Regions from separate parts of the Microbacterium sp. CIAB417 genome, predicted to be linked through region 1. Evidence: riboswitches for the same ligand, from Rfam matches in the RefSeq annotation. Region 1 holds a riboswitch; each other region holds the start of a gene.
What was found. Region 1 has a riboswitch for thiamine pyrophosphate ahead of thiM (hydroxyethylthiazole kinase). Riboswitches for the same ligand answer to the same signal wherever they lie in the genome.
Positions count from the first base shown of each region.

Region 1 (7,386 bases):
CGCCGCGAAGCCCGTCCCGCCACCCCCGGCTCCCCGCATCCGCCGCCCCGCTCCCGACGCATGAGCGGGGTGCATCCGTCTGAGCGTCATCGTCACGCGCTTCCGTCATGCCCGGCTCCCGTCGGGCTCATACGTGCGCCGGAAGGCGCGCGCACCGTCCGTCATGATCCGATCCACGCGGTCGGGCTGGTGTTCACCGTCTGGATGACGGCGGCGGCTGTGACGACGCTTCGCCTGCGCGACGCCTGACGCACACGATCTCCACCCGGCTTCCACCCGTGGGTGGTCGTCCGACGCCGCGTGTGCGACGACGCTGGCGTCGTGACCTTCTCCACGATCCTCAACCGCCTCGGCGGCGCGAGCCGCACAAGCAGATCCGGTGACACCCCTGCGATACGAGTAGCGAGCGGTCCGTCATCGCGAGGCGGCGAAGAAGGCGAGCTCGTGACGGGAGGACCCCCGGAACGCATCGTGCATCGCTGCGCGGGTCGCCGCATCCGCCGACGCTGCCGTTCTGGTGACGATGTCGATCGCGCGGCGCGTGGACTCAGCGAACGCCGGGTCGGCGTAGGTGTCGAGCCACGACCGATACGGATGCTCCTCGTGCGAGAGGGCGTGCAGTCGCTCCCCGACGTCCTGGTAGATCCAGTAGCAGGGCAGCAGCGCCGCGATGAGCACCCGGTAGTCGCCGCGGGCCGAGGCCGCCAGCAGGTGATCGAGGTAGGCCGTCGTGACCGCGTCGGGGTGCGAACCGAGCCCGGACTCGCCCGCGAGCCAGCGCTCGTGTAGTTGGAGCTCACCGATGATCGCGTTCTGGGCGCTGCCGGCCCAGAACGCACGCTCCGCGGAGTCCGGCGCGAGGCGAGCGGCATCGGCGAGCACGCGGGCGTACTCGCCGAGGTACAGCGCATCCTGGGCGAGGTAGCCGAGGAACGCGCTCCGCTCGAGCGTGCCGTCGCCCAGCCCCCGCACGAACGGCAGGTCGTCGATCTCCGCACGGATGCCGGCGATGTCCTCCCACCACCCAGTCTCGACCTCGTGCGCGGTCGGCCGGGTGTGAAGACCGCCGCGTTCCCAGAGCCCGGCGAAGTGGCTGATCGGACCGTTGCCCGAGCCGACCTCGAGCTCCGCGCCGTGACGGATGCTTTCGGCGAGCCACCTCTTCGACTCCGCCGTCGCCTGCGCCCACTCGCCGGTGGCCGCCGCGCGCGTCGCCACCGCCGATGAGAGCGAGCAGCCCGTGCCGTGCGTGTTCCGGGTGCGGATGCGGGTACCGGCGAACTCGGTGACGGCGACGCGACCGTCGATCATCTCCACGAGCGCATCCGGCAGCCGCTCCCCCGACAGGTGACCGCCCTTGGCGAGCACGCGCACGCCGTGCGCACGAGCCACGGCACTCGCCTGCGCGAGCACGTCGGTCCACGCCGAGGCCTCGGGTGCGCCCGCGAGGATCGCGAGCTCGGGGATGTTCGGGGTCACGAGGTCGACGTGCGGCAGCAGCCGCCGGAGGGCATCCTCCGCATCCGCGTCCAGCAGACGATCGCCGCTCGTCGCGACCATCACCGGATCCAGCACGACGACCGGCGGGCGGATGCGGCCGAGCCAGGCCGCGACCGTCTCGATCACCTCGACGGTGGCGAGCATGCCGATCTTCACCGCATCGATCCGCACATCGTCGGAGACGGCGTCGAGCTGCTCGGCGAGGAACGCGACGGGCGGCACGTGCACCGAACGCACGCCGTGCGTGTTCTGCGCGACGAGGGCGGTGACGACGGCCATGCCGTAACCGCCGTTCGCGGCGATGCTCTTGAGGTCCGCCTGGATGCCGGCACCTCCCGTCGGATCGGTTCCCGCGATGCTCAGCACCCGCACAACGGCGCGCGCGGCACTCATGCCGCATCCCATGCCGCGCGCAGCATACGGGCGGCACCTCCGGGGTCACTCGCACCGCAGATCGCCGAGACCACGGCCGCGCCCGCCGCACCTGCTCGCCGCAGCGGGCCCAGATCGGCGGCGGTGACACCGCCGATCGCCACCGCGGGAAGGGCGCTCGCCGCGACCAGCCGGGCGAGCCTCTCGTGGCCCAACGGTGGCGGCGCATCGCGCTTCGTGGCGGTCGCGTGAAGGGCACCGATGCCGACGTAGTCCACGACACTACTGTCGGATGCGGAAGCCAGCTGCTCCGGCGTGGCGGCGCTCAGGCCGACGATCGCGTCGTCGCCGACCAGTGTGCGCACCGCCTCCGGCGGAAGATCGCTCTGCCCCACGTGCACTCCCGACACGCGCGCGCCCGCCTGGCGAGCCGCGAGGAAGACGTCCACGCGGTCGTTGACGAGCAGCGCGACGCCGTCGGGCAGCACGGCCGACACCCTCGTCACCGTGTCGAGGAAGCGACGTGCGGAGGCGTCCTTCTCGCGCAGCTGCACTGCCGTGACGCCGTTCGCCGTCGCCTGGCGCACCACCTCGACGATGTCGTGGCCCGCCGCCGCGGCGATGCCTGCATCCGTCACGAGGTACAGCGAGAGGTCGGCGTTCACGAGATTACCGCCCGGTGGCGAAGTGTGTCGGCGTCGAGGCCGGCGAGGGCATCGAGGAACGCGACGGCGAAACCTCCGGGTCCCCCGGAGCGCTCAGCGGCGAGCTCTGCGGCGACGTTGTAGACCGTGACCGCGGCAGTCACCGCCGCGAAGCGATCCTTGTCGACGCCCGCGAACGCCGCCATGACCGCACCGAGAGCGCATCCGCCACCGGTCACCCGCGTCAGCAATGCGTCGCCGTTACCGAGTCGTGCCTCGCGGGCGCCGTCCGTGACCACGTCGACCACGCCGGAGACGGCGACGATGGCGCCGGTGGCATGTGCGATGCGCCGGGCGGCGGCGACCGCATCCTCGACGGCGTCGGTCGCGTCGACTCCGCGGCCGCCGGCGCCCGAGCCGTCGAGGGCGAGGATCTCGGATGCGTTGCCGCGCACGACGCTCGGCGCCGCCGCGACGAGCTCGGCGGCGAGTGCGGTGCGCACCGGCAGGACGCCGATCGCCACGGGGTCGAGCACCCAGGGAGTACCCGCGTCCTGAGCGGCCGCCACGGCCTCGCGCATCGCCTCCCGCTGCTCTGCGCCGGGTGTGCCGAGATTGACCAGGACGCCCGAGGCGATGCGCGCGAACGGCCCCGCCTCGTCCGGGATGTCGACCATCGCCGGAGCCGCCCCGAGGGCGAGGAGGACGTTGGCGGTGAAGCCGGTGACCACCGCGTTGGTCAGACACTGCACGAGCGGGCCTTGCTGCCGCACCGTCTCCCAGGCCCGGATGGTGGATTCGATCAGGTTCTCTGGCGCGCGCGTCATGTGCGACATCCCTCCGCTCGTACTGACGAGATCAGGTTCGACGGGTGTGATCTCAGCCCCGCAGGGCACCCCGTGTCGTATGTGTGGGTTCAGGTTAGCGGACGGCCCGGACCGCGAGGCGCCTCGATCACACCGCGTCCGTGAGGCTCGTCAGCCGGTTGTCGATCCTGCCATCGACCACGGTGACGAGCTCGTCCAGCGCCTCGCGGTGCACGAGGTCGTGGGTGACGAGGAGGGTGGCGATGTCGCGCTCGTGCGTGAGGTCCGCGATGAGCTGCATGATCCCCGCCCCGCGTTCCTGATCGAGGGCACTGGTCGGCTCATCGACGAGCAGGACTTCCGGCTCGTGCACGAGTCCGCGGGTCATGGTGGGTGGCGATCGCGTTGAGCGCTCGGATGCGCTCGACGTACCGCTCGTCGAGAGCGATGAGCCGTACACCGTCGATGTCCGGGCCGCCGCCGGAGCGTGTGACAACGGCCACGGCGGAACCCTGCTCCGCGGCCCGGCGCGCCACCGCCGACCCCACCGGCCCCGCTCCGACCACGACCATCCGCTGGGATTGCATGGTGTGAGCATGCCAGGAGCGATGGCGGGGAAGGTGACGCAGGGGCGTCCGTCCCGTGAAGAGTTCACGGCTGCCCGGCGCACGTCGTCGTCGATCGGTGGCCCTCGACGCCGCTGCTACGGTGGCGTCATGAGCACTTCCCCCTCGCCGGGACAAGCGATCAAGGTCGGAGTCGTGGGCGACGTCGATGAGGATGCCGCGCTCGTCGTGCCGCGTGCCACGGCCGGCACCCTGGATGACATCGCCGTGATCTTCAGCGCCGGTCGCTACTACGCGATCGACAACACCTGTACGCATGAGCAGACCTCCCTCGCGCAGGGCTGGATAGAGAACGGATGCGTCGAGTGCCCTCTGCATGCGGCGACGTTCCGTCTCGCCGACGGTGCGGCCCTCACCCAACCCGCGACGCGGGGCGTCGGCGTCCACACCGTCGAGGTGGTCGGAGACGAGCTGATGCTCACGCCGAATCCCGAGCGCCTGGCGTGAGCGCGCCGCGGCGAGTCCTCATCGCCGGCGGAGGGATCGCGGGGTGGACGGTGGCGTCCACCCTTCGGGACCGCGGCTTCGACGGTGAGATCGTCATCGTCGAACGGGAGGCGGCCTGCTACGACCGGCCCCCGCTCTCCAAGACGGTCCTCGTCGACGGCGCCCCCTTGTCGTCGCTCGCCTTCGCCGCCCCGGAGGCCCTCGCGCAGGCGTCGATCGAGGTTCGCGCCGGACGTACCGTCGTGGCCCTCGACGCCGCCGCCCGCACACTCCGGCTCGACGACGGCGCCCTCCTCGCCGGAGACGTGATCGTGCTCGCGACGGGCACCGCCGCCCGACCTGCGGCCTTCCCCGGCGGCACCCTGCCGGGCATCCTGTCACTGCAGACCTACGCCGATGCCCGAGCCCTCCATGCGCTGAAGGGACGTCGCATCGCCGTGGTGGGCGCGGGGCTCATCGGGGCCGAGGCCACCGCGGCGCTGCGGACCGCCGGCTCAGAGGTCACCCTCATCGATCCCTCCGCGGTCCCCGGCACACGCGCCTTCGGCCCGACGATGGCCGCACACCTGCACGCCATGCACGGCGCCGCGGGTGTCGACACCCGTCGCGACACCGTGGCCGGCGTCGTCCCCACGGGCGGGGCATTGCGTGTCGACCTCACCGGGGGCGACGCCGTCGAGGTCGACGGTGTGCTCGTGGCCACCGGTGTCGTGACCGATCCGATCGTCGCGCGGGAGGCCGGGCTCGACGTGGATGAGGGAATCGTCGTCCAGGACGGCGGCCTGACGTCGGCGTCGGGCATCTACGCCGTGGGCGACGTCGCCCGGCGGTGGAAGGACGGCGTGCTCCGTCCCGGCAGCGGGCACTGGGATGCGGCTCGGGCGGACGGCCAGGATGTCGCCGACGCCATCCTGGGCCTTCCGCCCGTGGGTCGCGGTGCCGACTGGTTCTGGTCGGACCGCTACGGACATCACGTCGAGGTCGTCGGCGCCCTGGCGGGCACGGCGCGCGAGGTCGTGCGCCCGGGACTGCACCCGACCGTCTTCGTCGTGGACGGCGATCGCCTCGTCGGCGCCGTCAGCGTGGATGATCCCCTGGCGGTGCGGGCCGCGCGGCGGTTGATCGACCGCCGCACGCCCGTCGTCGCCGATCAGCTGGTCGACCCGGCCGTCCCGGTGCGATCCCTCCTCCCGCACGCCTGACGGCGCGCCGCGGCCTCACGCCGCGGCGACGGGCTTCTTCGCCCTCACCTTCCGATACGGGGCCGCGATCGTCTCCCCGATCGCCTGCGCGATGAGCTGCTCGGCGGTCTGGTTCTTGCGGGAGAGCTTCGCGATCCACTTGGTGAAACGCGCGCCGCGGGCGAACTCCTTCTCGCTGCGGTCCTCGACGGCGAAGAAGTACCGTGCCTCCAGGGGAAGAAGCGACAGGACGCCGTTCAGCACCCGCCGCGTCGCCCACTTCGCCACCGGCCCCTTCACGTCGGGGTGCCGCAACGAGTGGCCGGCGAGCGCGGCGAAGATCGTCAGCGACTTCTTCGGCAGCTCCGTCCGGATGTAGCTGTCGAGCTCGGCGAACGTCCCGAAGTACGGGCCGGGCACGTGCAGCTTCTGCGCACCGATGCGGGATTCCACGACCACCCGATCGGCATCCGCCGTCGACAGGCCGGGACCGAATTCCTGGTACCCGCGCACCGCCGACCAGATGTAGGTCCACCAGGTCCACCGCTGCCATTCCGGCTGCTTGGCGCTGACGACCTCGCCCGTTTCGGGATTCGTCCAGCTCGCACGCTCGTGCAGCATGTCGACGTGGGCGGCTGCGGCATCCGCGTGCGCCTTGTCCGCGTAGATCGAATCGCGGAGGTACGCCGACGTGCGGTCGAAACGGGCCGCCATCGCCTCCGGTCCTTCTGACGTGAGCGAGACCCGTTCGAAGTGGGTCATCATGCCGGCATCCAGCATCTGGAGGAAGACCGCGTTCTTGGCTCCCAGCGCGGAACCGGGGTCGGCGAAGACGCGCCACGACACACTGTCGGGGCCGTAGTAGCCGTCGTCGGCACGGGGCGCGTCGGCAAGGGAACGACTCGGGTGAACGTCCGTCATGGCGTGACTTTCCTCTCGGGGAGTACACCGGGTGCTGGGCTGCGCCGCCGATCGATCCAGGGAGCGTCGTCGGGTCCGGTGATCGATCCTGAGCATAGCGATAGGTTCACGGCGGCGAGACGCAACGACGCGGCCCGCCTTTCGCGGAGCCTCTTGCGGCGTGGGCCCACCTGAATAATCCACTCGCGGGAATGAGAAAAGGGCCCGCCTTCGGCGAACCCTTTTCTCATTCCGGTCGACCTTGTTTACCTCTGTTCCACAAATTCAGAAACAGGGGTCACGACGGCCGCGATGCGCCGAATCTTGCGCGATTCCGCCGATGTTCGAACCCCCGGCGAGACCACCGCGACGCGCCGGAAGTGGACGCGCCTGAGCGATGATGCCCGCACTGCAGTGATTGAGCGATACGAAGCTGGCGAGACGTCGACGGCCCTCGCGGAGGCGTACGGCGTCGCGAAGTCCACGATCCTCGGCATCCTACGGGCGAACAGCGTAGTAGTGCGACGGCAGCCATTGACGGCGAAGCAGGTGAGTGAGGCGGCCCGGCTGTACAACTCCGGGCTGTCGCTATCGCAGGTCGCTGAGCGATTGAAGGTGAACCAGGAAACGATGCGGGTCGCCATCATGGGCTCCGGCGTGACAATTCGGCCCGCGACTGGCGCATAGCTAGAAGCCGTACAGGTGCTGGCGAGCATTGAAAGCGGCCGGTCCGCCCTCGAGTACGTTCTCGACGTGCGATCGAATGGCGACGTCATCGAGCGAGCCGATTCCGTCGGCTGCAGGACGGCCGTGCTGACCGTCACCTTCGAGCGCCACAATCAGCTCAGCGTCACCGAGGACCGGGACGTTCGCGTTATGCGTGCTCGCAACGATCTGACGTTTCCCCTTG
Region 1 is NZ_JAHZUT010000003.1:1,000,437-1,007,822, forward strand. It holds gene KYX17_RS17215 (hypothetical protein) at 1-64, shown strand, start outside; gene thiD (bifunctional hydroxymethylpyrimidine kinase/phosphomethylpyrimidine kinase) at 415-1,893, opposite strand; gene thiE (thiamine phosphate synthase) at 1,890-2,537, opposite strand; gene thiM (hydroxyethylthiazole kinase) at 2,534-3,343, opposite strand; TPP riboswitch at 3,335-3,426, opposite strand; partial or broken gene KYX17_RS17235 (ABC transporter ATP-binding protein) at 3,471-3,704, opposite strand; gene KYX17_RS17240 (Rieske 2Fe-2S domain-containing protein) at 4,039-4,395, shown strand; gene KYX17_RS31835 (FAD-dependent oxidoreductase) at 4,392-5,597, shown strand; gene KYX17_RS17250 (oxygenase MpaB family protein) at 5,613-6,497, opposite strand; gene KYX17_RS17255 (TrlF family AAA-like ATPase) at 7,164-7,386, opposite strand, start outside.

Region 2 (7,386 bases), on a different contig from region 1:
GGCGTGTTCGACAGTCCCCTCTCCGCATCCGCGTACGACGTCCTCCAGGTCGCCGCCGACGCCGACGACGAGACTCTGCGGCGTGCGTTCCGGGTGCGCCTGCGAGAGACGCACCCCGACACCGGCGGCGACGCCGTGCGCTTCGTCGAGGTGCAGCGCGCGTGGGAGCTCGTGGGCACGCCCGAGGCGCGAGCGGCGTACGACCGCGGCCGGGGCGCGGTGAGTGCCGCACCCGAGGCGGAGGGCGCGTGGACGCCGCCGCGTGCGCGGCAGGACACGCGTCCGCGCGCCCGATCGGCCGGCCAGCCCGGCGGATGGCGACGCGAGCGCTACCTCACCCTCATCCGCGAGTGGGTGGGGCGCGGTGCGGAGGTGCCCGATCCCTACGACGCGCAGCTGGTGCGTTCGGCGCCGCGCGAGATCCGGCGCCTTCTGGCCGACGCGCTCGCCGAGGAGGCGACCGCGCGCATCGTCGCCGATCTCGGCATGGGCTACAGCGTCTGGCACGACGTGGCCGCATCCGGCCGCAGCGGCGACCTCGACGAGAAGCTCGACCACATCGTGCTCGGCCCGAGCGGCCTGTACGGGGTGCTCTCGGAGGACTTCGGCGGCCCGGTCGGCTTCCGCCGCGGCGAGATCATCGGCCCCGCCGTCGTCGGCGCTCCCGTCAGCGACCTGATCTCGCGGATGCGGGTCGTGGCCCGCGCAGCGCGGGTGCGTTTCAGCGGCGCCATCGTCGTGCTGCCCGACAACGACCTCGCCCAGCAGATCACCGAGCTCGGCACCGTGCGCGGCACGCCCGTCGTCGTCGCAGGTCGCTCGGCGCTGGCCACCGTGCTGCGTCGCGGCGTGAGCGGGGCGCGCGACATCGGCGGCAACGAGGTCTTCGACGTGCGCACGCGCCTCGACGCCACCGTGCGCTTCGTCTGATCGCACGGCCTCGCACCGGCGCGGCGAACAGCCCGCCGCTAGCGTGGAGGCATGGATCCGATCGCCGCGACCTTCCTCATCCTGGGGCTGGCGGTGCTCGCGTTCCTCTCCGGCCGCGTGCCCCTGGAGGTCGTGGCGATCGGCGTCGCGCTCGCCCTGTGGGCGACAGGTGTGCTCACGCTCCCCGAAGCGCTTGCCGGCTTCGGCGATCCCACGGTGCTGTTCATCGCCAGTCTGTTCGTCGTAGCCAGCGCGCTCGAACGCAGCGGCATCACCCGCTGGCTCGGAGGCCTGATCGTCGCGCGCGCCGGCCATCGCCGTGGCCCGGTCATCGCCGCGCTCGGTGCGCTCGTGGCGGTGCTGACCGCCTTTCTCAGCATCAACGGCGCCGTGGCCGCCCTGGTGCCTGTGGCCGCAGTGATCGCCCGGCGCGCCCGCATCCCCGCGTCGAAGGTGATGATCCCGCTCGCGTTCCTGGCGTCGGCGGCCTCGTTGCTCACGCTCACGGGCACACCGGTGAACGTCGTCGTCTCCGAGCTCGCCGAGGCCGAGACCGGCCGAGGGTTCGGCTTCGCGGAGTTCGCGCTCGTCGGGCTCCCCCTGCTGGGCGGCGCCCTCGCCGTCATCATCCTGTTCGGGGACCGTCTGCTGCCCTCCCGAACCGATGTCCTCCCGGATCCCGCACCCGGGCCGCGTGAGGCGGAGACACTGTCGCTTGTTCCCGAGACCGTGCGTACGGGCGCCGTGCGGACCGTGCGCACGGGGATGCGGCGCGGAGCCCGGCGCACGCTCGTCATCACCGGCATCATGGTCGTGCTGCTCGCGACGGGGATCGCGCCGCCGGCGGTGGCGGGCCTGGTGGCGGCCGGTGCCCTCGTCCTCACCCGCGTCGTGACGCTGCCTGCCCTGTATCAGGACATCTCGTGGACGACGCTGGTGCTCATCGCCGGCATGATCCCGCTCTCGGCCGCCTTTCTGCAGACGGGCGCGGCGGAGGTCGTGGCCGACGGTGTTCTCCGCGTCGTGGGCTCGGCCGATCCGCACCTCGCGCTGCTCGCCGTCTGCGTCGTGACGGTTGTGCTCGGTCAGTTCATCTCGAACGTCGCGACGGTGCTGATCGTCGCGCCCGTCGCCACGGCGATCGCGGTGAACCTCGGGGTCAGCCCCATCACCTTTCTCATGGCGCTGACCGTCGCCGGCGCAGCCTCCTTCCTGACGCCCGTCGCGACCCCGGCGAACCTCATGGTGCTGAGCCCGGGCGGATACCGCTTCGGTGACTACTGGCGCCTCGGACTCCCGCTCGCCCTTCTCTTCCTCGCCGCGGCCGTGTTCTACGTGCCGCTCGTCTGGCGTTTCTGAGGGAGAGTCGGCCCACGGTGAGCGCTCGCCTATCGGGCTCTGGCAGGCTGAGGCGGTGATCACCGATGCCGCGCGCGCGTTCCTGTCCGAGTACCACCTCGCCACGCTGTCGACGCTGGGCCGGCACAACCGCATCCACTCGGTGCCGGTCGGCATCACGTACGAGGACGGCGTCGTGCGGGTGATCGGCTCCCGTGGCAGCCAGAAGTTCCTCAACGCCGAGCGCGCGGGCCGTGCGGCCGTCAACACCGTCGACGGTCCGCGCTGGCTCAGCTTCGAGGGCGCGGCGCGCGTCGTCGAGGATGCGGATGCGGTCGCCCACGCCGTCGAGCTCTACACCCGGCGCTACCGCGAGCCGCGTCCGAACCCGGACCGGGTCGTGCTGGAGATCACGGTCGAGCGCGTGCTCGGCTCTCCCGACTTCCGCGCCTGAGCGCCGTCGACGGGATCGCTCAGACCAGGCCGAACAGCTCGAGCGGGTGGGTCAGACGCCACCAGGGGCTGGGGCCGTCCACCTCGCCGTCGAGCACGACGTCCACGGTCGACGCGTTCTTCGGGCCGGTCGCGATGAGAGAGCCGACGACCTCGCCCTGCTCACGTGCGTCGCCGAGGTCGAACGAGGTCGCCACCGACGCGGCGGAGCCGTTCCAGAGCACCACATCGGCGTCGGACGCGGTCACGATCGGAACGGTCGTGCCCCACCGCGTCTCCACCCGTCCGACCGTCGTGCCGGCCGCAACCGAGGGCCCCAGCTGCAGCTCCTGCTCGACCTGGGCGAACAGGGCGCGCGTGACCGCATCCCGCGTCTCGACGTCGGGCTGTCCGAGCGTCGCGGCGTAGATGCGCACGGTGGTGTCGCCGATCGTGACGTCCTTCGCGGCGAGCAGGTTGTAGGAGTCGAGAGTGCCGGTCTTGAGGCCGACGACGCCGGGGTCCGCGAGCAGGTTGTTCGTGTTCTCGACGAGACCCGCGCCCGGAAGCTCGACGGAGGGCGTGCGCACGATCTCGGCGATGACCGGGTCTGCCAACGCGCGCTTGGCGACCTCCAGGAGCGCCTCGGGGGTCGCCGTGTTCTCGGCCTCGATGCCGGCGGGGCCGGCGATCGTGATGCCCGCCAGGCCGTGGGCGGCGAGCCAGTCGTTGGCCGCCCGCGCGTAGACGGCGTTGTTGGGCCAGATGGTGTCGGCGAGGCGGTCGGCGTAGTTGTTCGCGGAGCCCATGAGCATGCCCTGCAGCATCTGGTACTCGCTGAGCGTTCCTCCCACAGGAACGTCCAGCGCCGATTCGCCGTTGCGGCGGTACGACCAGTATTCGCGCTCGTCGGCGGCGCTGAAGGCGAACTCCCTGCCTTGCTCGCCCGCGGCCAGGGGCATCTGGTCGAGGACGACCATCGCCGTCACGACCTTGGTGATGCTCGCGATCGACCGGGCATCGGCGCTGGACGCGATGGCCGAGCCCACGCCGTCGACCACAACGGCGGCGCTGCCCTCGCCCGGCCAGGCGCCGACGGCCGCTGCCGCGGGGGTGGGCTCGACGACGGACGCCTGCACGGTGGGGGCGATCGCATGCAGCGGCCAGAGGAGCGTGGTGCCGCAGTACGCCGCGATCACGGCGACGATCAGCCCGATCGGAACGAGCACCCCGGGGCGCCACGGGGTGCGGCGCGGGGCGCGGGCGAGCAGGTCTGCGGCGACGGGGGTGAACGATGCGGCGCCCGCGGCCTCGATCTGCGGAACCGCCCGGGACGCGTGGGTAACGGAGGTCTCATCGACCCAGCTCAGCGCCGTGGTCACGGGAGGCACGACCACCGGCACCGACGCGGTCGCATCCTGCGCGGGAGAGAAGGTGTGCTCCGATGTGTCGTCGAAGCTCGCGGCCGCGATCATCGCCGGAGTGGATGCCGCATCCGCCGGCACGCGCGGCACGTCGATCTGGAGGTCGTCGGGCGGCAGCGGCGCCTCGTCGACGGTCGGCTCGGCGCGTCCGCCGCGGCGCAGCGAACGCCGAGTGGGCGGGGTCGGGCCTGTCACGGTCACTCGCCTACGGTAGCGCGAGCTGCGGGTCTATACTCGGCACGTCAACCACGGGAGTCCGGTGAGCCGGGCTGAGAGGAAGCGGATCCACGCTTCGACCGTCGAACCTGATCCGGATCATGCCGGCGCAGGAAGGAGCATCAATGCACACGTCCACGTCCACATCCGCTCGTCCTTCTCTCACCTCCCGGTGGCGCTGGCGGGTCGTCGACATCGTCGTCGCCAGCGTGATCGGTGTCGCCGCCGGCGTCATCTTCTGGGTCTGGGGCCAGGCCTGGACGCCGCTGAGCACGGCGCTCGCGTTCCTGCCGGGGCTCGAGGGCCTGCTCGCCGGGGGCTGGCTGTTCGCGGGTGTGCTCACGGGGCTCATCATCCGCAAGCCCGGCGCGGCGCTGTACGGCGAGATCGTCGCCGCGGTCGTCTCCATGGCGCTCGGCACGCAGTGGGGCTTCACGACCTTCATCTGGGGCGTCGTGCAGGGGGTGGGTGCCGAACTCGGCTTCGCGCTGTTCGCCTACGCGAACTACCGGCTCTGGGTCGCCCTCGTCTCGGGTGCGCTCACGGGACTGGCCGTGGCGCTGCTCGACACCAACTTCTCCTCCATCGCGGCGTACGACGCCGGCCCCCGCGCGATCTACTTCGTCTCGGCGATCGTCTCGGGCATCCTCATCGCGGGGCTCGTCTCGTGGCTGATCGCTCGTGCGCTCGCCGCGACGGGAGCGCTCGACCGGTTCGCCTCCGGACGTCAGGCGCGCATCGTCGAAGCCGCCGACGCGGCGTGACGCTCGGCGCGCGGGTCGTCGCCCGCGGGTGGGGGTGGCGGCACGCCGGCCGCAGGCGCTGGGCCGTCGCCGACATCGATCTGACGATTGAGCCCGGTGAGCGGGTGCTGCTGCTGGGAGCGAGCGGTGCGGGAAAGTCGACGCTGCTGCGCGCCTTCGCCGGCGTGCTGGGCGGCGACGAGGACGGCGAGGCCACGGGAGAGCTGACCGTCGACGGCCAGCCCCCCGCATCCGTCCGCGGCGTCGCGGGCATGGTGCTGCAGGACCCCGACGCGCAGGTGATCCTCGCCCGCGTCGGCGACGACGTCGCGTTCGGCTGCGAGAACCTCGGGGTACCCGCCGGCGACATCTGGCCGCGAGTCGGTGAAGCGCTGGATGCGGTGGGGCTGTCGGTGCCGCTCGACCACCCCACGTCCGCCCTGTCGGGCGGACAGAAGCAGCGGCTCGCGCTCGCCGGTGCGCTGGCCATGCGCCCGAAGCTCCTGCTGCTCGACGAGCCGACGGCCAACCTCGATCCCGACGGCGCTCGACAGGTGCGGGATGCGGTCGCCGCGGTCGCCGCCCGCACCGGGGCGACGCTCGTCGTCGTCGAGCACCGCGTCGACCTGTGGGCCGATCTCGTCGACCGCGTCGTCGTGCTCGCGCCCGAGGGCGGGGTGCTGGCGGACGGCGTTCCCGCCGACGTCTTCGCCGCGGCCTCAGACGCCCTCACGCAGGCCGGGGTCTGGGTGCCGGGAGTGCCGGTGCAGACCACCCGGCGCCCGCGCACCGCCGAGGCGTCACCGCTCGTGATCGGCGCCGGCCTCGCGGTCGGGCGGCGGCGGATCGGACGCCGCGAGGCGCTCGCCGCCGCATCCGGGATCGACGTGCAGCTGAGCGCGGGGCGGGCGCTCGCGATCACGGGAGCCAACGGCGCCGGCAAGTCCACGCTCGCCCTCACCCTGGCGGGGTTGCTGCCGCCGATCGGCGGCGAGGTACGCGCGGCGGATGCGTTGGCCGCCGGCGTCGGATCCGACCCCTCGCGCTGGCGCGCCGCGCAGTTGCTCACCCGCATCGGCACCGTCTTCCAGGTGCCCGAGCATCAGCTGCTCACCGCGCGGGTGCGCGACGAGCTCGCCGTCGGTCCTCGCGCGCTGGGGCTCTCCGAGGCGGAGGTCGCCGCGCGGATCGATCCGCTGCTCGAGCGCCTGCGCCTGGGACGCCTCGCCGAGGTGAACCCCTTCACGCTCTCCGGCGGGGAGAAGCGCCGGTTGACGGTCGCGGCGGTTCTCGCGACCGCGCCCCGCGTCATCCTGCTCGACGAACCGACCTACGGGCAGGACGCGCGCACCTGGCGGGAGCTCGCGGACCTGATCGACGAGCTCCGCGCCGACGGCACCGCGATCGGCTTCGTCTCGCACGATCCCGCCCTCGTCGAGGCGCTCGCCGACGACGAGCTGCGGCTGGGTCGGGCCTCATGAGCCTGTTCGCGATCGACGCCTCGGCCAGTCCGTTGGGCCGGATCAACCCGGTCGCCAAACTCGTCGCGACCCTCGTCGTCTCGGTCACCCTGCTGCTCTCGATCGACCCGGTCTCGGCAGCCGTCACTCTCGCCGCCACGCTCGTGCTCCTCGCCTTCTCGCGGCTGCGGGCGCGCGAGCTCTGGCTGCGCGTGTGGCCGATCGGAGTCGCGGCACTCATCGGCGGTGCCGCCACCGTGCTGTACGGCCGGCCCTCCGGCGCGGTGTTCTTCGAGTGGGGGCTCGTGCGTGTCAGCGAGGGATCCCTCTCGCTCGCAGCCGCCATCGTGCTGAGGGTGCTGGCGATCGCGCTGCCGTCGGTCGTCCTCTTCATCACGACCGATCCGACCGACCTCGCCGACGGTCTCGCCCAACTGCTGCGCCTGCCCGCCCGCTTCGTGCTCGGTGCGCTCGCGGGCCTGCGCCTGGTGGGGCTGCTCGTCGACGACTGGCGCGAGCTCGCGCTGGCGCGGCGGGCGCGCGGGGTGGCCGACCGCGGCCGCATCCGCCGCTTCCTCGGTCAGGCGTTCGCCCTCTTCGTGCTCTCCATCCGCCGCGGCACGAAGCTCGCGACGGCGATGGAGGCCCGCGGCTTCGGGTCGGACGCACCGCGTACGTGGGCTCGGCCGTCGCGGCTGGGCTGGCGCGACGCGGTGCTGCTCGCCCTCGCGGCGGTGATCGCCGCCGCATCCGTGACCGCCGCGGTGCTCGCCGGCACCTGGACCCTCGTCTTCGCCCTCTGACGCTTCCGGGCTCCGCCCGCTGTTCGCCTGCCTGAGATCG
Region 2 is NZ_JAHZUT010000002.1:403,217-410,602, forward strand. It holds gene KYX17_RS08680 (J domain-containing protein) at 4-930, shown strand; gene KYX17_RS08685 (SLC13 family permease) at 982-2,289, shown strand; gene KYX17_RS08690 (TIGR03618 family F420-dependent PPOX class oxidoreductase) at 2,345-2,722, shown strand; gene KYX17_RS08695 (D-alanyl-D-alanine carboxypeptidase) at 2,742-4,325, opposite strand; TPP riboswitch at 4,363-4,473, shown strand; gene KYX17_RS08700 (ECF transporter S component) at 4,466-5,104, shown strand; gene KYX17_RS08705 (ABC transporter ATP-binding protein) at 5,101-6,564, shown strand; gene KYX17_RS08710 (energy-coupling factor transporter transmembrane protein EcfT) at 6,561-7,346, shown strand.
Region 2: another riboswitch for thiamine pyrophosphate. It lies ahead of KYX17_RS08700 (ECF transporter S component); the one in region 1 lies ahead of thiM (hydroxyethylthiazole kinase).

Region 3 (7,386 bases), on a different contig from region 1:
GAGCACCGGCGAGGACCAGGCGCTGCTTCTGTCCGCCCGAGAGCGCCTTGGTCGGACGGCCGAGCGGCACATCGAGACCGGCGGCGGCGAGCGCCTCCGACACGCGCCCGGGGATCTCGGATGCCGGAACGCCGAGGTTCTCGCAGCCGAAGGCGACGTCGTCGGCCACGGTGGACAGCACGATCCCGGCATCCGGATCCTGCAGGACCAGACCGGTTCGACCGCGCGAGGACTCCGGCGCGGCGCCGTCGATCAGCAGGGTCCCGGTGCGCACACCCTCATCCGCGTCGCCGAGGACGCCGGCGATCCCGGCCAGCAGCGTCGACTTGCCCGCCCCGGACGCGCCGAGCAGCAGCACGCGCTCCCCCGGCTCGATCGTGAAGGAGACGTCGCTCACGGCCGGAAGCCTGCGGCCGGCGTATCGCCATCCCCAGCCCGTGGCCTGCACCCGAGCCGGCCGGGCGGCACTCATCCCGCCCTCAGACTTCGCGGACGAGCTCTCGCCCGGCCGCGAAGCGGTTCAGTGCACCGGTCACGGCCAGAGCGCGCACGAGCAGCCAACCGACGATGCCGGCCAGGATCGCGCCCGAGATCACGACGGTGGTGAGGTAGATGGTGTTGAACTCGAGCGACTTCAGGATGTTCGGCGAGCTGCCGTAGAAGAGCTCGAAGATCCAGGCCGCGGCCCCCGCGCCCGCCCCGGCGAGCATGGCGACGACGATGCCGAAGCGACGGTAGAGGAACAGCGCGAAGACGAGCTCGGCACCCAGGCCCTGCACCAGGCCGGAGAGCACGGTTGAGACGCCCCACACGTTGCCGATCATCATCGAGACGATGGCCGCGACGAGCTCGACGACGAGGGCCGCTCCGGGCTTGCGGATGACGAGCCCGCCGACGACGCCGCCGAGCAGCCAGATGCCCACGGCGATCCCGCCGAGACCGGGGGTGAGCGCGTCGGCGGCGCCGAACCAGGCGTAGCCGATCGTGTTCCAGCCCCAGAACACCAGGCCGAGCGCGACCCCCAGGACGGCGGCGACGACGATGTCGACGACGCGCCAGCGCCAGGGATGCGCACCGGCGGATGCTGCGGCGGATGCGCTGGACGCTTCGTTCGAAGCGGATGCGGGCGTGGACGTACTCATCTGTTCTCCTCCCTGCGCCGGCATGATCCGGATCAGGTTCGACGGTCGAAGCGCGGATCGCTTCCTCTCAGCCCGGCTCGCCGGACTCCCGTGGGTTGTGAGCACGATCTTACTCCGATGCCAATACGGGGGAGTCACATGCGGATTCGGTAGCGTATGCGGGTGACCCTCGACGAGCAGACCGACGGCGGCGGCGCCCTGACGCGCCGGGAGCGTCGTCGGCGCATGATCGTGGACGGGGCGGCGACCGGTTCGAGCGGCGCATCCGCGGAACCCGAAGCCGCGTCCGAGCAGGCTGCGGGCGATGCCGCGGACGTCGGGTCCGACGCTGTTCCGGATCCCGAGACCGCGGTCCTGACGGATGCCGACGCTGCAGTCCTGACGGATCCCGAGACCGCAGTCCTGACCGATGACGACGCCGCGACCGATGCGACGTCGGATGCCGCGACCGCCGCGGCGCCCGCTGGCGATGTCCGGGTCCTGTCCGAGGCCGGCAGTGACGTCACGGCGGATGCGGAGACCGCGATCGCGTCGGATGCGGCGCCCCGCACCGGCATCGAGGTCCCGATCGACGTGACGCAGGATTCCGACGCCGCGACCAGCGAGGCACCCGCGACTGCCATCGTGTCCGATCCCGAGACCGGCGAGACACCCGCGACCGTGATCGTCTCCGACGCGGAGGTCGGCGGCGCGGCCGAGACCGGCACGGACGCCCGCGACGACGACACCGCGGAGGTCGCCGCTCTCCTGGCCGCGGACACCGCGATGGAGCGTCCCGCCGCCTGGGCGGACGAGAACTCTCCCGCGACCGCGCTGCTCTGGGTCGATCCGCTCGCGGTGGCCGCGGCGAGCGGGGCCGCTGCGATCGACACGTCGACCGACCGCGACGACGGGCCCGACCTCCTGGTGGGCGCCCCGCGGCGCGGCATCCTGCGCCCGGGCATTCTGGTTCCGCTGGGGACCCTGGTCGCGCTCGCCGTCGCCTATTCCGCCACGGCGCTGCTGTGGCCGCTTCATGAGCTCCCGCCGACGGTCGAGGCCGTCGCGGTGGAACCGGTCGCGGCCGAGGCCGCCGCGGTGACCTGGCCCGCCGACGGCAGTGCCGCGATCAGCGTGGACGGCATCGGGACGGCGTCGTCCACCGGAGATCGGGCACCGATCGCGAGCGTGACGAAGGTCGTCTCGGTCATGCTGGTGCTGGAGGAGCGACCGCTGAAGCCGGGCGAGCAGGGGCCGGAGTACGCGTTCGACTACGGAGACACGCTCGACTACTGGTCGTACCGCCGCGACGACCAGTCCGCGCTGGACGTTCCGGTCGACGGGACGCTCACGGAGTACCAGATGCTGCAGGGCGTTCTGCTCGGGTCGGCGAACAACTACATCGACCGGCTCTCGGACGAGATCTGGGGATCGGACAGCGCCTTCGCCGACGCCGCCGAGCAGTGGCTCGCCGCGCGGGGGCTCAGCGACATCACGATCGTGACGCCGTCCGGCCGCAACGAGGGGAACGTCGCCTCCCCCGCATCACTGACGAAGCTGGCGTCGATCGCCATGGCGAATCCGGTGTTCGCGGAGATCGTCGGAACGGCCTCGGTGGAGCTCCCCGGCGCGGGTCTCGTGACGAACTCGAACGGGCTTCTCGGAGAGCCGGGATTCGTCGGCGTGAAGACCGGATCGCTGGACGGGGACTACAACCTGCTCAGCGGCAAGGACGTCACAGTCGGCGACACCACGGTGCGCCTGTACGCCTCGGTGCTCGGTCAGGACGGCGACGACGAGCGTCTGGAGGCGAGCCGGGCGCTGTACGCGCAGGTGGAGGCGGCGCTGCAGGCGCAGGGCCCCGCTGTCGCCGCCGAGACCGTCGTCGGCGAGGTGAGCACCCCGTGGGGAGCGAGTGCGGACGTCGTGACGGATGCCGACGCGGCCGTCGTGCTGTGGAACTCGGCCGCGCCGACCGCCGAGGTCGTGTTCGACCTCGGCGATGCCACCGAGGCGGATGACGCAGTCGGCACCCTGACGGTCACGGGACCGCTGGACTCGGTCGAGGTGCCGGTCGTCCTCGCCGAGGAGATCGAGCCGCCGAGCGCGTGGTGGCGGCTCACGCACCCGTTCGAGCTGTTCGGCATCACCGACTGATCGCCTTACGCGAAGAGGCCGCCACCCCTCCGGGTGGCGGCCTCTTCGGACTGCGGTCAGGCCTGTTCGGACTCGGATTCGACGGGCTCGCCCTCCGCGGCATCCTCCGCCTCGCCGGTGACGACCACGGGAGTGGACGCGGTCATCGCCTCCTCGGCGTCGATGTCGGTCGCGGCCTGCTCGAACTGCGACTGGTACAGCCGCCAGTACGCGCCCTGCGCCGCGATGAGCTCGTCGTGCGTGCCCTTCTCGACGATGTCGCCGTGCTCCATCACGAGGATGAGGTCGGCATCGCGGATCGTCGACAGGCGGTGCGCGATCACGAACGAGGTCCGGCCCTGGCGGAGGGCCGCCATCGCGTGCTGCAGCAGCAGCTCGGTACGGGTGTCGACCGCGCTCGTCGCCTCGTCCAGGATGAGGATCGACGGCTGCGACACGAACGCCCTGGCGATGGTGATCAGCTGGCGCTCACCGGCCGACACGTTCGAGGCGTCCTCGTCGAGGACCGTCTCGTAACCGTCCGGCAGCGCGTGCACGAAGCGGTCCACGTAGGTGGCCTTCGCCGCCGCCAGCACTTCCTCGTCCGTCGCCGTCGCCCGGCCGTACCGGATGTTCTCCAGGATCGACCCGGCGAACAGCCACGGATCCTGCAGCACCATGCCGGTGCGCGAACGCAGATCGGAACGGGTGAGGTGCGCGATGTCCTGTCCGTCCAGCAGGATGCGTCCCGAGTTCAGCTCGTAGAAGCGCATGATGAGGTTGACGAGGGTCGTCTTTCCCGCACCGGTCGGTCCGACGATCGCGACGGTCTGCCCCGGCTCCACCCGGAAGGACAGGTCGGTGATCAGCGGTCGCTCCGGCGTGTACGAGAACGAGACGTTCTCGAACTCGATGACGCCCTTGCCGTCCGCGATCTTCGCCGCGTCGTCGCCGTCCGGGTCCTGCTCGTCGGCGTCCAGGAAGTCGAACACCCGCTCCGCCGACGCCGTGCCGGACTGCACGACCGCCGCCATGCCGCCCAGCTCGCTCAGCGGCTGCGTGAACTGTTGCGAGTACTGGATGAACGCCTGCACGTCGCCGAGCCGCAGCTGTCCGCTGGCCACCATGAGCCCGCCGAGCACCGCGATGCCGACGTAGGTGAGGCTTCCGACGAAGGTCATGGCCGGCATGATGATGCCCGACAGGAACTGTGCCTTGAACGCCGCCCGGTAGAGCTCCTCGTTCTCGACCTGGAACTTGTCCAGCGCATCCTGCTCACGGCCGAAGACCTTGACCAGGGCGTGACCCGAGAAGGCCTCCTCGACGCGGGCGTTGAGTCGGCCGACCTTGCGCCACTGCGTCCCGAACGCCCGCTGCGAGTGCGGACCGATGACGCCGAAGATGACACCCATGAGCGGCAGGGCGACCAGCGCCACCAGCGCGAGCTGCCACGAGATCGAGAACATCATCCACAGCACGCCGATGACCGTGAGGATCGACGTCAGCGCGCCCGAGAGCGACTGCTGCATCGTCTGCGTGATGTTGTCGATGTCGTTCGTGACCCGCGAGATCAGCTCACCGCGCTGCACCTTGTCGAAGTACGACAGCGGCAGGCGGTTGATCTTCGCCTCGACGTCCTCTCGCAGGCGCCACATCGTGCGCACCATGATGACGTTGATGACGTAGCCCTGGATCCAGGTCAGCAGCGCCGCGCCGACGTAGATCGCCAGCACCGCGATGATGATCCAGCGCAGGCGCTCGAAGTCGATGCCCGCACCGACCTCGAAGTCGCTGAACGCGGCCACCATGTTGGCGAAGTCGTCCTGACCCTGCGCGCGGAGCATCTCGACGATCTGCTCCTGCGACGTGCCGGCCGGGACGCCCGCATCGCCGAGGGTCTTCGAGATGAAGCCCTCGTAGATGATGTTGGTCGCCTCGCCGAGCACCTTCGGGGCCGCGACGGTGAGGACGACGCCGATCGCGCCGAGGATCGACACGAAGACGAACCACAGGGCGGACGGCTTGAGCAGGCCGATCATGCGGCCGAAGCTCTTGCCGAAGTTGTCGGCCTTCCCGGGTGCGACGGCGTCCCAGTCGCCGGAGTTCTGGCGCGCCTGTTCGGCGAGCTCGGCCTCGTACTGCTCGTCGGCGGTCAGCTGTTCGGGCGTGCTCATGCGTCCACCCCCAGCTGCGACTCGACGATCTCGCGGTAGGTGTCGTTCGACGCGAGGAGCTCCTCGTGCGTTCCGACGCCGACCATGGTGCCGCCGTCGAGGACGACGATGCGATCCGCGTCCGTGATCGTGGACACGCGCTGTGCGACGACGATCTTGGTCACCTCCGGCAGTTCTCTCCACAGTGCTTGTCTGAGTCGTGCATCCGTCGTCAGGTCCAGCGCCGAGAACGAGTCGTCGAACACCAGGACCTTGGGCTGGTGCACGATGGCCCGCGCGATCGCGAGACGCTGGCGCTGTCCGCCGGACACGTTGGTGCCGCCCTGCGCGATGCGCGAGTTCAGCCCGTCGGGCATCTCCTCGACGAAGTCGCGTCCCTGAGCGATCTCGAGAGCCTTCCAGAGCTCCTCGTCGGTGGCCTCCTCGCGGCCGTAGCGCAGGTTGGAGGCCACGGTTCCCGTGAACAGGAACGGACGCTGCGGAACGAGCCCGATGCTGTCCCAGAGCTTCTCGACGTCCGCGTCGCGCACGTCGGTCCCGCCCACGCGGACGACGCCTCCCGTGACGTCGAAGAGTCGCGGGATGAGCGACACCAGCGTGGTCTTGCCCGATCCGGTCGACCCGACGATCGCGACGGTCTCGCCCGGCTCGGCGCGGAAGTCGATGCCGGTGAGCACTGGCGCTTCGGCGCCGGGGTAGGTGAACTCGACGTCGTGGAAGGACACCGTGCCCGGGGTCGGGAACTCGGTCACGCCGTTCTCGGGACGCACCATGGTGGACTCGACGTCCAGCACCTCTCCGACGCGCTCGGCCGAGACGGCGGCGCGCGGGATCATGATCGCCATGAAGCTGGCCATGATGACACCGCCCATGATCTGACCGATGTACTGCATGAAGGCGAACAGCGTGCCGACCTCGACGGTTCCGTTGTTGATCTCGATGCCGCCGAACCAGATCACGGCGACGACCGTGACGTTGAGGATCAGCATGAACAGCGGGAACAGCAGCACGAAGAGCGATCCGATCTTGCGACCGAGGATCATGATGTCCGTGTTGGCCTCGCGGAACCGCTCCTCCTCGATGCCCTCGCGGACGAACGCGCGCACGACGCGGACGCCGGTGAGCTGCTCGCGCATGATGCGGTTGACGTTGTCGAGCTTGGCCTGGTTGCGCCGGAACAGCGGGACCATGCGGCCGATGATCAGTGCGGCCAGGATCAGCAGCACCGGAACCGAGACGGCGATCAGCCAGCTCAGCCCGACGTCCTGCTGCACGGCCATGATGATGCCGCCGATCGCGAGCAGGGGCGCCGTGACGAACATCGTCGCCCCCATCATCGCCAGCATCTGCACCTGCTGCACGTCGTTCGTGTTGCGGGTGATGAGGGAGCCGGCACCGAACTGCGAGACCTCGCGCTCGGAGAAGCTGCTCACCCGGGAGAAGACGTCCGCACGGATGTCGCGGCCGAGGCTCATGGCCGCGCGCGCCGCGAAGAACGTCGCGATGATGGAGGCCAGGATCTGGCCCAGCGACACCGCGAGCATGAACGCCCCGGTGCTCCAGATGTAACCGGTGTCGGCCTGCGCGACACCCTTGTCGATGATGTCCGCGTTCAGGCGCGGGAGATACAGCGTGGCGAGCGCGCTGACGAACTGGAAGACGAGGACGCCGACCAGCAGCGGCCAGTATTTCGAGAGATAGCGGAACAGGAGTTTTCCGAGCATGGAGGATTCCTTCTGAGCAACGGCCGGATTCGGCCATCAGATAGAGTGCCACGCCCCGCGGACATTGCCTATGCCCGATCCCGAATATCCGCTCAGGGCGAACGATCGGCTGATCGGGGGCGATATCTGCACCGGATGCAGATAAGGGCGGCCTCAGTCGAAGAGGGCCCGCGGCGGGACGAACGAGCGCGCGCCGGCCGCGGCATCCGGAGCCAGCTCCGCGATCGTCGC
Region 3 is NZ_JAHZUT010000005.1:110,686-118,071, reverse strand. It holds gene KYX17_RS21420 (ABC transporter ATP-binding protein) at 1-472, opposite strand, end outside; gene KYX17_RS21415 (ECF transporter S component) at 480-1,142, opposite strand; TPP riboswitch at 1,135-1,244, opposite strand; gene KYX17_RS31875 (D-alanyl-D-alanine carboxypeptidase family protein) at 1,305-3,278, shown strand; gene KYX17_RS21405 (ABC transporter ATP-binding protein) at 3,335-5,431, opposite strand; gene KYX17_RS21400 (ABC transporter ATP-binding protein) at 5,428-7,155, opposite strand; gene KYX17_RS21395 (enoyl-CoA hydratase/isomerase family protein) at 7,309-7,386, opposite strand, start outside.
Region 3: another riboswitch for thiamine pyrophosphate. It lies ahead of KYX17_RS21415 (ECF transporter S component); the one in region 1 lies ahead of thiM (hydroxyethylthiazole kinase).

Region 4 (7,386 bases), on a different contig from region 1:
CCGGCATCCCGCCAGCGCTCGGCGATCCGCGACGACAGCCAGCCGGTCCCGCCCAGGATCAGAACGTCGGTCATGCGTCCATGTCACCAGGTCGACCGCGTCGGAGGAAGGGCTTCCGCTCAGAGCGGATCGACGCCCATGGGAGCCGCGAAGAAGGCGAGCTCCAGCTCACTGGAGCGCGCGAAGGCGCGGAACATCCTCTCGCGACCGTCGACGTCCGAGGCCGATGCGACCCGCGTCACGTAGTCGATCGCCTGGGTCGTGGCGACCTCGAACGCGGGGTCTGCATAGGTCGCGAGCCAGGAGGCGTAGGGATGCTCCGGGTCACGGGCGCGCTCACCGAACTCCCCCGCATGCAGGCGGCGTCCCAGATCGGTATAGAGCCAGAAGCACGGCAGGATCGCGGCGATCAGCTCGCCGTACTCGCCGCCGAACGCCGTCGAACGCAGGTGATCGAGGTAGGAGGTCGTGACCTCGGAGGGCTCCGCCGCGAACGTCTCACGTCCGATGCCGCTCTCGGGCGTCAACCACGACGCGTGCAGTTCCAGTTCGCCGACGATCGATCCGCGCGCGGAGTCCGCCCAGAACGCCTGCTCCATGGGCGTCGGGGCCAGCCTTGCCGCCTCGGCGAGGACCCGCGCGTATTCCCGGAGATACAGTGCGTCCTGCGCCAGGTAGGACAGGAACCGCCCGCGATCGAGTGTCCCTGCGGCGAGGCCTCGGACGAAGGCCGCGTCGTCGATGCTCCGGCGGATGCCGCGAATGCTCTCCCACCAGTCGCTCTCGATCTCGGCGGCCTCCGGTGCGGTGTCCGTGCCCCCGCGGCTCCAGGACCCGGCGAAGTGATGAAGCGGTCCGTGGCCGCCTCCGACGCCGAGTTCGCCGCTCGCGCGGAGTGATTCGCGGAGCCAGCGGCGCGACGCGGAGACAGCGTCGACGGGGTGCTCGCCGCGTGCGAGACGCGTCGCGAGCGCCGAGGACAGCGAACAGCCCGTTCCGTGTGTATTGACCGTGGCGATGCGTGTTCCACGGAACTCCGCCCGTACGTCACGTGCCGCGTCGATGAGCGCGTCGGGTGCGTCGTCGCCGTCGAGGTGTCCGCCCTTCACGAGTACGGCGGCCCCGATCCGCGCGGACACAGCCTCGGCTGCGGCGAGCGCGTCGTCCCAGCCGTCGATCGACCGGCCCGCGAGAACCGCGAGCTCGGCGAGATTGGGAGTCACGACATCGGCATGCCGCAGCAGGTCCTCGAGTCCCTGCTCCGCCTCGCGGTCGAGAAGACGATCGCCGCTGGTGGACACCATCACGGGGTCCACGACGACGATCGGCGGACGGACCTCCCGGAGCCACGCGGTCACCGCGCTGATGACTTCGGCGTTCGCGAGCATCCCGATCTTCACGGCATCCACCATGATGTCGTCGGAGACCGCGTCGAGCTGCTCGCGCAGGAAGCCGACCGGCGGGACGTGGACGCCGCGGACGCCACGGGTGTTCTGCGCGGTGAGAGCCGTGAGCACGGCCATCCCGTATCCCCCGTTCGCGGCGATGGACTTGAGGTCGGCCTGGACGCCGGCGCCGCCGGACGGGTCGCTGCCCGCGATGCTCAAGACCCGCGGCACACCGGCGGCGCGCCAGCGCCGCACGAACTCCGCTGCCGCGGTCCGCGGATCCTCGGCTGCGCACAGCGCGGAGACGACTGCGAGGCCGGCTGCTCCGGCATCCCGCAGCCGCTCGGTGTCCTCGATGCTCACCCCGCCGATCGCGACGCAGGGCAGCGGGCTCGCCAGCGCGAAGGACCGGAACCCCTCGATGCCCAGTGCCGGCGGGTGATCCGGTTTGGTCGTGGTCGGGCGGATCACACCGACGCCGAGGTAGTCCACGGTCCCCTCCGGCAGGGCCAGAACGGCATCGAGGTGCTCGGGCCTGTGGGCGGTGAGCCCGATCAGCGCCTCAGGTCCGAGCGCCTCACGAGCGCGGAGGACGGACACGTCTCCCTGCCCCAGATGCACGCCATCGATGCGCGCTCCCGCCGCCCGCGCCGCGAGCGCGGCCTCCACCCGGTCGTTCACCACGAGCAGGGCGCGTCCGTCGATGACACGGGACAGCTCGACGAGCTGCGCCGTCGTCTCGGCGTCCGTCGCCGTCTTGTCTCGCAGCTGCACGACGCGCACGCCTCCGGCGACGGCCTGACGGACGGTCTCGATGACGCCGCGACCGCCGCAGAGCGACGTGTCGGTGACGAGATACAGCGAGAGGTCCGGGGTCATCGGACGGCGCCTTCGACACGTGCGGCAGCAGCCACGTCGTCCGGCCGTACAGCCGCGAGCGCGTCGAGCAGTGCGACCGCGAAGCTCCCCGGCCCCCGTGAGGCACGCGCGGCGTTCTCCGCTGCGACCGTGTACACCAGACTCGCCGCCGCGACCGTCACCAACGGATCGCCGGTGCGCGCCGTCCCGAGGAATGCCGCCATCACCGCGCCGAGTGCGCATCCGCCGCCGGTCACCTTGGTGAGCAGCTCGTGTCCGTTCGCGATGCGCAGGACGCGCGCGCCGTCCGTGATGAGGTCGACCGGTCCGGAGACCGCGACGACGCCGCCGTGGCGTTCGGCGAGCGCGAATGCGGCGTCGGCCGCGGCATCCGTGCTGTCGATCGCATCCACACCGCGGCCGCCGACGGAGTGACCCGCGAGTGCCAGGATCTCCGACGCGTTGCCGCGGATCGCCGTGGGATTCTGCTCGGCGAGCTCTCGGGCGAGAGCGGTGCGCACCGGCAGCACGCCGATCGCGACGGGGTCGAGCACCCAGGGCGTGCCGGCGTCCACGGCGCCGCCGACGGCCTCGCGCGCGGCGTCGCGCTGCTCGGGCGTCGGCGTGCCGAGGTTGACCAGCACTCCCGAGGCGACGGATGCGAACATCCTGGACTCGCCGACGATGTCGACCATCGCCGGCGCAGCGCCGAGCGCCAGCAGCGCGTTCGCGGTGAACCCCGTCACCACTGCGTTCGTGATGCAGTGCGTGAGCGGCGGCGCCGCGCGCAGCGCATCGAGGAGAGCGCCGGCCTCCGTGACGAGGTCGGCTTCGGACGGTGGGCAGAGGCGATCGCTCACGCGACATCCCTTCGCTAGTACGAACTAGATCAGGTTCGACGGGTGTGTTCTCAGCCGCGGATGCGGCACCCCGTGTCACTGCCTCGCAGTCTAGCGAAGCGGTCGTTCAGGACGGCAGGTCCGCCAGTTCGGCGACCGTCCAGGACGGCTCAGGCCGCCAGCGCAACCACTCCGGCGCGAACGCCCAATGCCCCGCGTGGAAGGACGCGATGGCGGCCGCAGCGTGATCCTCGATCAGGGCGGCCTCCTCCGGTGCGATGCGTCCCTGCTCGACGGCCGCGACGAGTTCGTCCTCGTCCTTCATGTGGATCGTGCCGTCAGCCGTGATCCACACGTCCAGCACGTGATCGGACGAGTACGTCGCCCGATCCGTACGCTGGTGCGCGTTCTCGAGATTGACGTACCATCCGCCGAAGGTCCACTCGGAGCCGTCCGCCTCCTCCCAGAAGAGCCAGACCGACCACGGCAGGTCGGCCGGTGCGATCCGCAGGATGCCGTTGCCCCACCAGTCCTCGACGATGCGGGTGCGCGGCACGCGCCAGCGCTGGTCGAGCGGAACCGTGCGGATGCGACGGCCGTCCGGGGCGCCCATGCCTTCGAGCCTCGTTCCCACCCCCAGCCACGCGACGAGGCCTCGCTCGTCGTCGCGCACGACGCGCATCGGGGCGATGTTCGACGCTTCCCCGTCCTGCCAGCGCGGCTTGCGGTAGTGCCAGTCGATCTGCGCGCCGGGAGCGAGGAAGGGCGGGATGCCGAGGTCCCGCGCGCCTGCGGGGGCGGTCGGGGCGGTGGGCCGCAGGACGACGCCGGTCACTCGGCGTCCTCCCGCTCGAGAAGGTCGGCTGTCATGCCCCCATCCTGGCGCAGCTCGGCTCAGGGACGCGTCGACGCGACCAGCTCGGCCACCCGTGTCGCCGCCTCCGACAGACGCTCCGCGAACTCCGGGTCGGACTCCGCCCGCGCCGTCACGGCCTCGATGATGCGGGTGGCCGTGTCGGGCGTGGAGCCGGCGATCGTGAGGACCAGGTCGGCGCCGGCCTCGATCGCGGCCACCGCGTTCGCGACCGGGTCGGCGTAGGCCGGGTCGCCGGAGGACAGCAGCATTCCGAGATCGTCCGTCACGGCGACGCCCTCGAAACCGAGGTCGTCGCGCAGAATCGCGTACCACTCCGGCGACAGCGATGCCGGCAGGTCGGACACGCTCGTGTAGCGCAGGTGGCCCGTCATCACCAGCTCCGCCCCGGCGTCGATGCCGGCGGCGAACGGGATCGCGTCGTGCGTGCGCCAGTCGTCCAGGCTCATCGCCGTCGTGGGGATGGCGCGATGCGAGTCGCCCTCGGCAGCGCCGTGGCCGGGGAAGTGCTTGAGCGTGGTGGCGACGTACCCGCGCTCGGCCGCGACGATCGCCGCGACCCGATCGGCGACCGCCTGTGGGTCGGTTCCGTACGAGCGCTCGTGGATGAACGAGCCCTCGGATCTCGGGACATCGGCCACGACACCGAAGTTGACGTCGATCCCGGCCTGCGCCAGCATCCGCGCTCGGGAGGCGAACGCCGCCCGCGCCTCCGCGGGCGGGGCATCCTTCAGGGCCGATGCGGACGGAAGCTCGTCCCAGGGAACCCGCGCCACCACACCGCCCTCCTGATCGGTCGCGATGAGCGCGTCGTCCGAGGCGGAATGCACGGAGTCGGTGAGCGCGCGCAGCTGTTCCGGGGCGCCCGGGACGTTGTCGCCCATCAGGATCAGCCCGTCGGGGCCGCTCGCGACGTAGGCGGACAACGCGGCCGGGTCGGTGCCCCCGGCGTATCCCATGACCACGAGCGCCGCCTGCTCGCGCGCGGGCATGTCCGCGACCCGCTCGGCCGCCTTCTCGAGCGCGGTCATCGGGGCCGGTTCCGGCGTGGCCGACGGCTGCGTCGTCGGTCGCGTCGTGGTGCTCTCCGCGACGGGCGTCGTGTCCGGCGCGCAGCCGCTGAGACCGGCGCTGAGCGCCGCGACGACGACGGCCGCCCTCAGGCGCCTGCGGGTCGCGCGGGAGATCGTCATGCTTCCATCCTGCCCGCCTCCGGCTGAGCGATGGGCGGGAGCTCGACGCGACCGCGCTGCTCTTCTCAGCATCCGCGGCAGATGAATCGGCCGCGTCGGCGGGAATCAGCAGCGCGGTCCGCAGAGCCGCAAGGAATTCACTCCCGCAGCGTCGCGCCGAACCGTTCGCCGGCCAGCGCGACGCCGGCGAGCTTCGCCTCCGTGGCCTCGGCGGCGGTGAGCGTGCGGTCGGGAGCACGGAAGCGCAGCGCGAACGTGAGGCTCTTCGTCCCGTCCGGCAAGCCCTCGCCGCGGTAGTCGTCCACCAGCCGGAGGGATTCCAGCAGATCGCCGGCGCCCTCCACGAGGGTCTCGCGCAGGTCCCCGGCGGCGAGCGCCTCGGGAACGACGAGCGACACGTCCTGGGTGGCGGCGGGGAACGTCGACAGGCTCTCCGCGACGACCCGGTGACCGGCGAGCTCCAGGATGCCGTCGAGATCCAGCTCGAACACGACCGCGCGGCCTGGCAGGTCCGCGTCGGATGCCACGTCGGGGTGCAGTTCGCCGACGTAGCCGACCTCGGCTCCGCGCACGCTCAGTACGCCGGTGCGCCCCGGGTGAAGCGCTGCGCGCTGCCCCTGGACGACATCGATCTCGACGCCCGCGGCTGCCGCGATGACCTTCACGGCATCCAGCGCCTCGCTCAGACCGTACGGCTCGGCGGCGCGGCCCGGCTGGCGCGGCGTCACGTTGCCCGTGAACAGCGCTGCGACGTGGCGGCGCTGCGGCGGGATCGAGGCGTTGAGCGCCGCGAGCGTCTCGTCCGAGGGACGCACGCCGAGCGGCGGCACCTCGTCCGTCCCGTAGGCGACGCCCTCCTCCGGAAGGAACACGACACCGGTCTCGAAGATCGCGACGTCCGTCAGCCCGCGCGCGATGTTGCGATGCGCGGTCTGGAGCAGGCCGGGGATCAGCGAGCGGCGCAGGTACGGCGCCTGTCCGTCGAGAGCGTTCGCGAGCCGGATGCTGGGGACGTGCTCCCCGGTCGCGGACCCGTGCAGGTCGTTGTGCGCCTCGGTCGTGAACGGGAACGCCGGCGTCTCGACCAGACCTGCGGCGGCGAGCGCGTTGGCGACGCGGCGACGACCCAGCTGCAGCGCCGTGAGGCCGCTTCCGGACGGCGGCGTCGGCAACACAGAGGGGATGCGGTCCAGACCGTGGATGCGCGCGACCTCCTCGGCGAGCGACCACTTGTCCGTGAGGTCCGGTCGCCAGCTCGGCGGGATCACCTGCCAGCCGTCGGCGGTCTCGGTGACCTCGGCGCCGATCGTCTCCAGCGCTTCGGTGATCTCGGCATCCTCGTAGTCCACGCCGATGAGCCCGGGTACGAACTCGGCCGGCAGCGCGATGCCGGCGATCTCCACCTCGGCGTACAGCGCGCCGCCCGTGGTGTCGAGAGTGCCTCCGGCCAGTTCGACCATGAGGTCGGCGACCCGGCGCGCGGCCACGAACGGGATCAGCGGGTCCACGCCGCGCTCGAAGCGCTTGGACGCCTCGCTCGGCAGCTTGTGGCGGCGCGCCGTGCGGGCGATGGACACCGAGTCGAAGTTCGCGGCCTCGATGAGAACGTTGCGCGTCTCGCCGGACATCTCCGTCGTGCCGCCGCCCATGACGCCCGCCAGCCCGATCGGACCGGACTCGTCCGTGATGAGGAGGTCCTCGACGTGCAGCGCGCGCTCCTGACCGTCCAGCGTCGTCATCTTCTCGCCCGGCTGGGCACGGCGCACCGTGATCCCCCCGGAGAGCTTGTCGAGGTCGTACCCGTGGATCGGGTTGCCGAGCTCGAGCATGACGTAGTTGGTGATGTCGATGAGCACGCCGAGCGAGCGGATGCCGGCCAGGGCGAGGCGCGACACCATCCACGGCGGAGTGGGCCGGGACGGATCGACGTCGCGCACCACGCGCACCACGAACTCCTGCACGGCGGGCGCCTCGCGCAGCGGTTCAGCCGTCACCGCGAGCGGGAAGCCGCTGCCGGGCGCGACCTCGTCCCACTCGTGCTCCGCCGGGTCGCGGAAGTCCGCCCCGGTGGCGTGCGCGTACTCGCGCGCGACGCCACGGATCGAGAACGCGTACCCGCGGTCAGGGGTGACGTTGATCTCGACGGCGACGTCGTCCAGTCCCAGCAGCGCGATGGCGTCCGTGCCGACCTCGGGGTCCAGTCCCAGGGACGACAGCACGAGGATCCCGTCGTG
Region 4 is NZ_JAHZUT010000011.1:119,516-126,901, reverse strand. It holds gene KYX17_RS28740 (NAD-dependent epimerase/dehydratase family protein) at 1-74, opposite strand, end outside; gene KYX17_RS28735 (bifunctional hydroxymethylpyrimidine kinase/phosphomethylpyrimidine kinase) at 120-2,267, opposite strand; gene thiM (hydroxyethylthiazole kinase) at 2,264-3,106, opposite strand; TPP riboswitch at 3,096-3,189, opposite strand; gene KYX17_RS28725 (DUF402 domain-containing protein) at 3,213-3,920, opposite strand; gene KYX17_RS28720 (glycoside hydrolase family 3 N-terminal domain-containing protein) at 3,980-5,152, opposite strand; gene pheT (phenylalanine--tRNA ligase subunit beta) at 5,290-7,386, opposite strand, start outside.
Region 4: another riboswitch for thiamine pyrophosphate. It lies ahead of thiM (hydroxyethylthiazole kinase); the one in region 1 lies ahead of thiM (hydroxyethylthiazole kinase).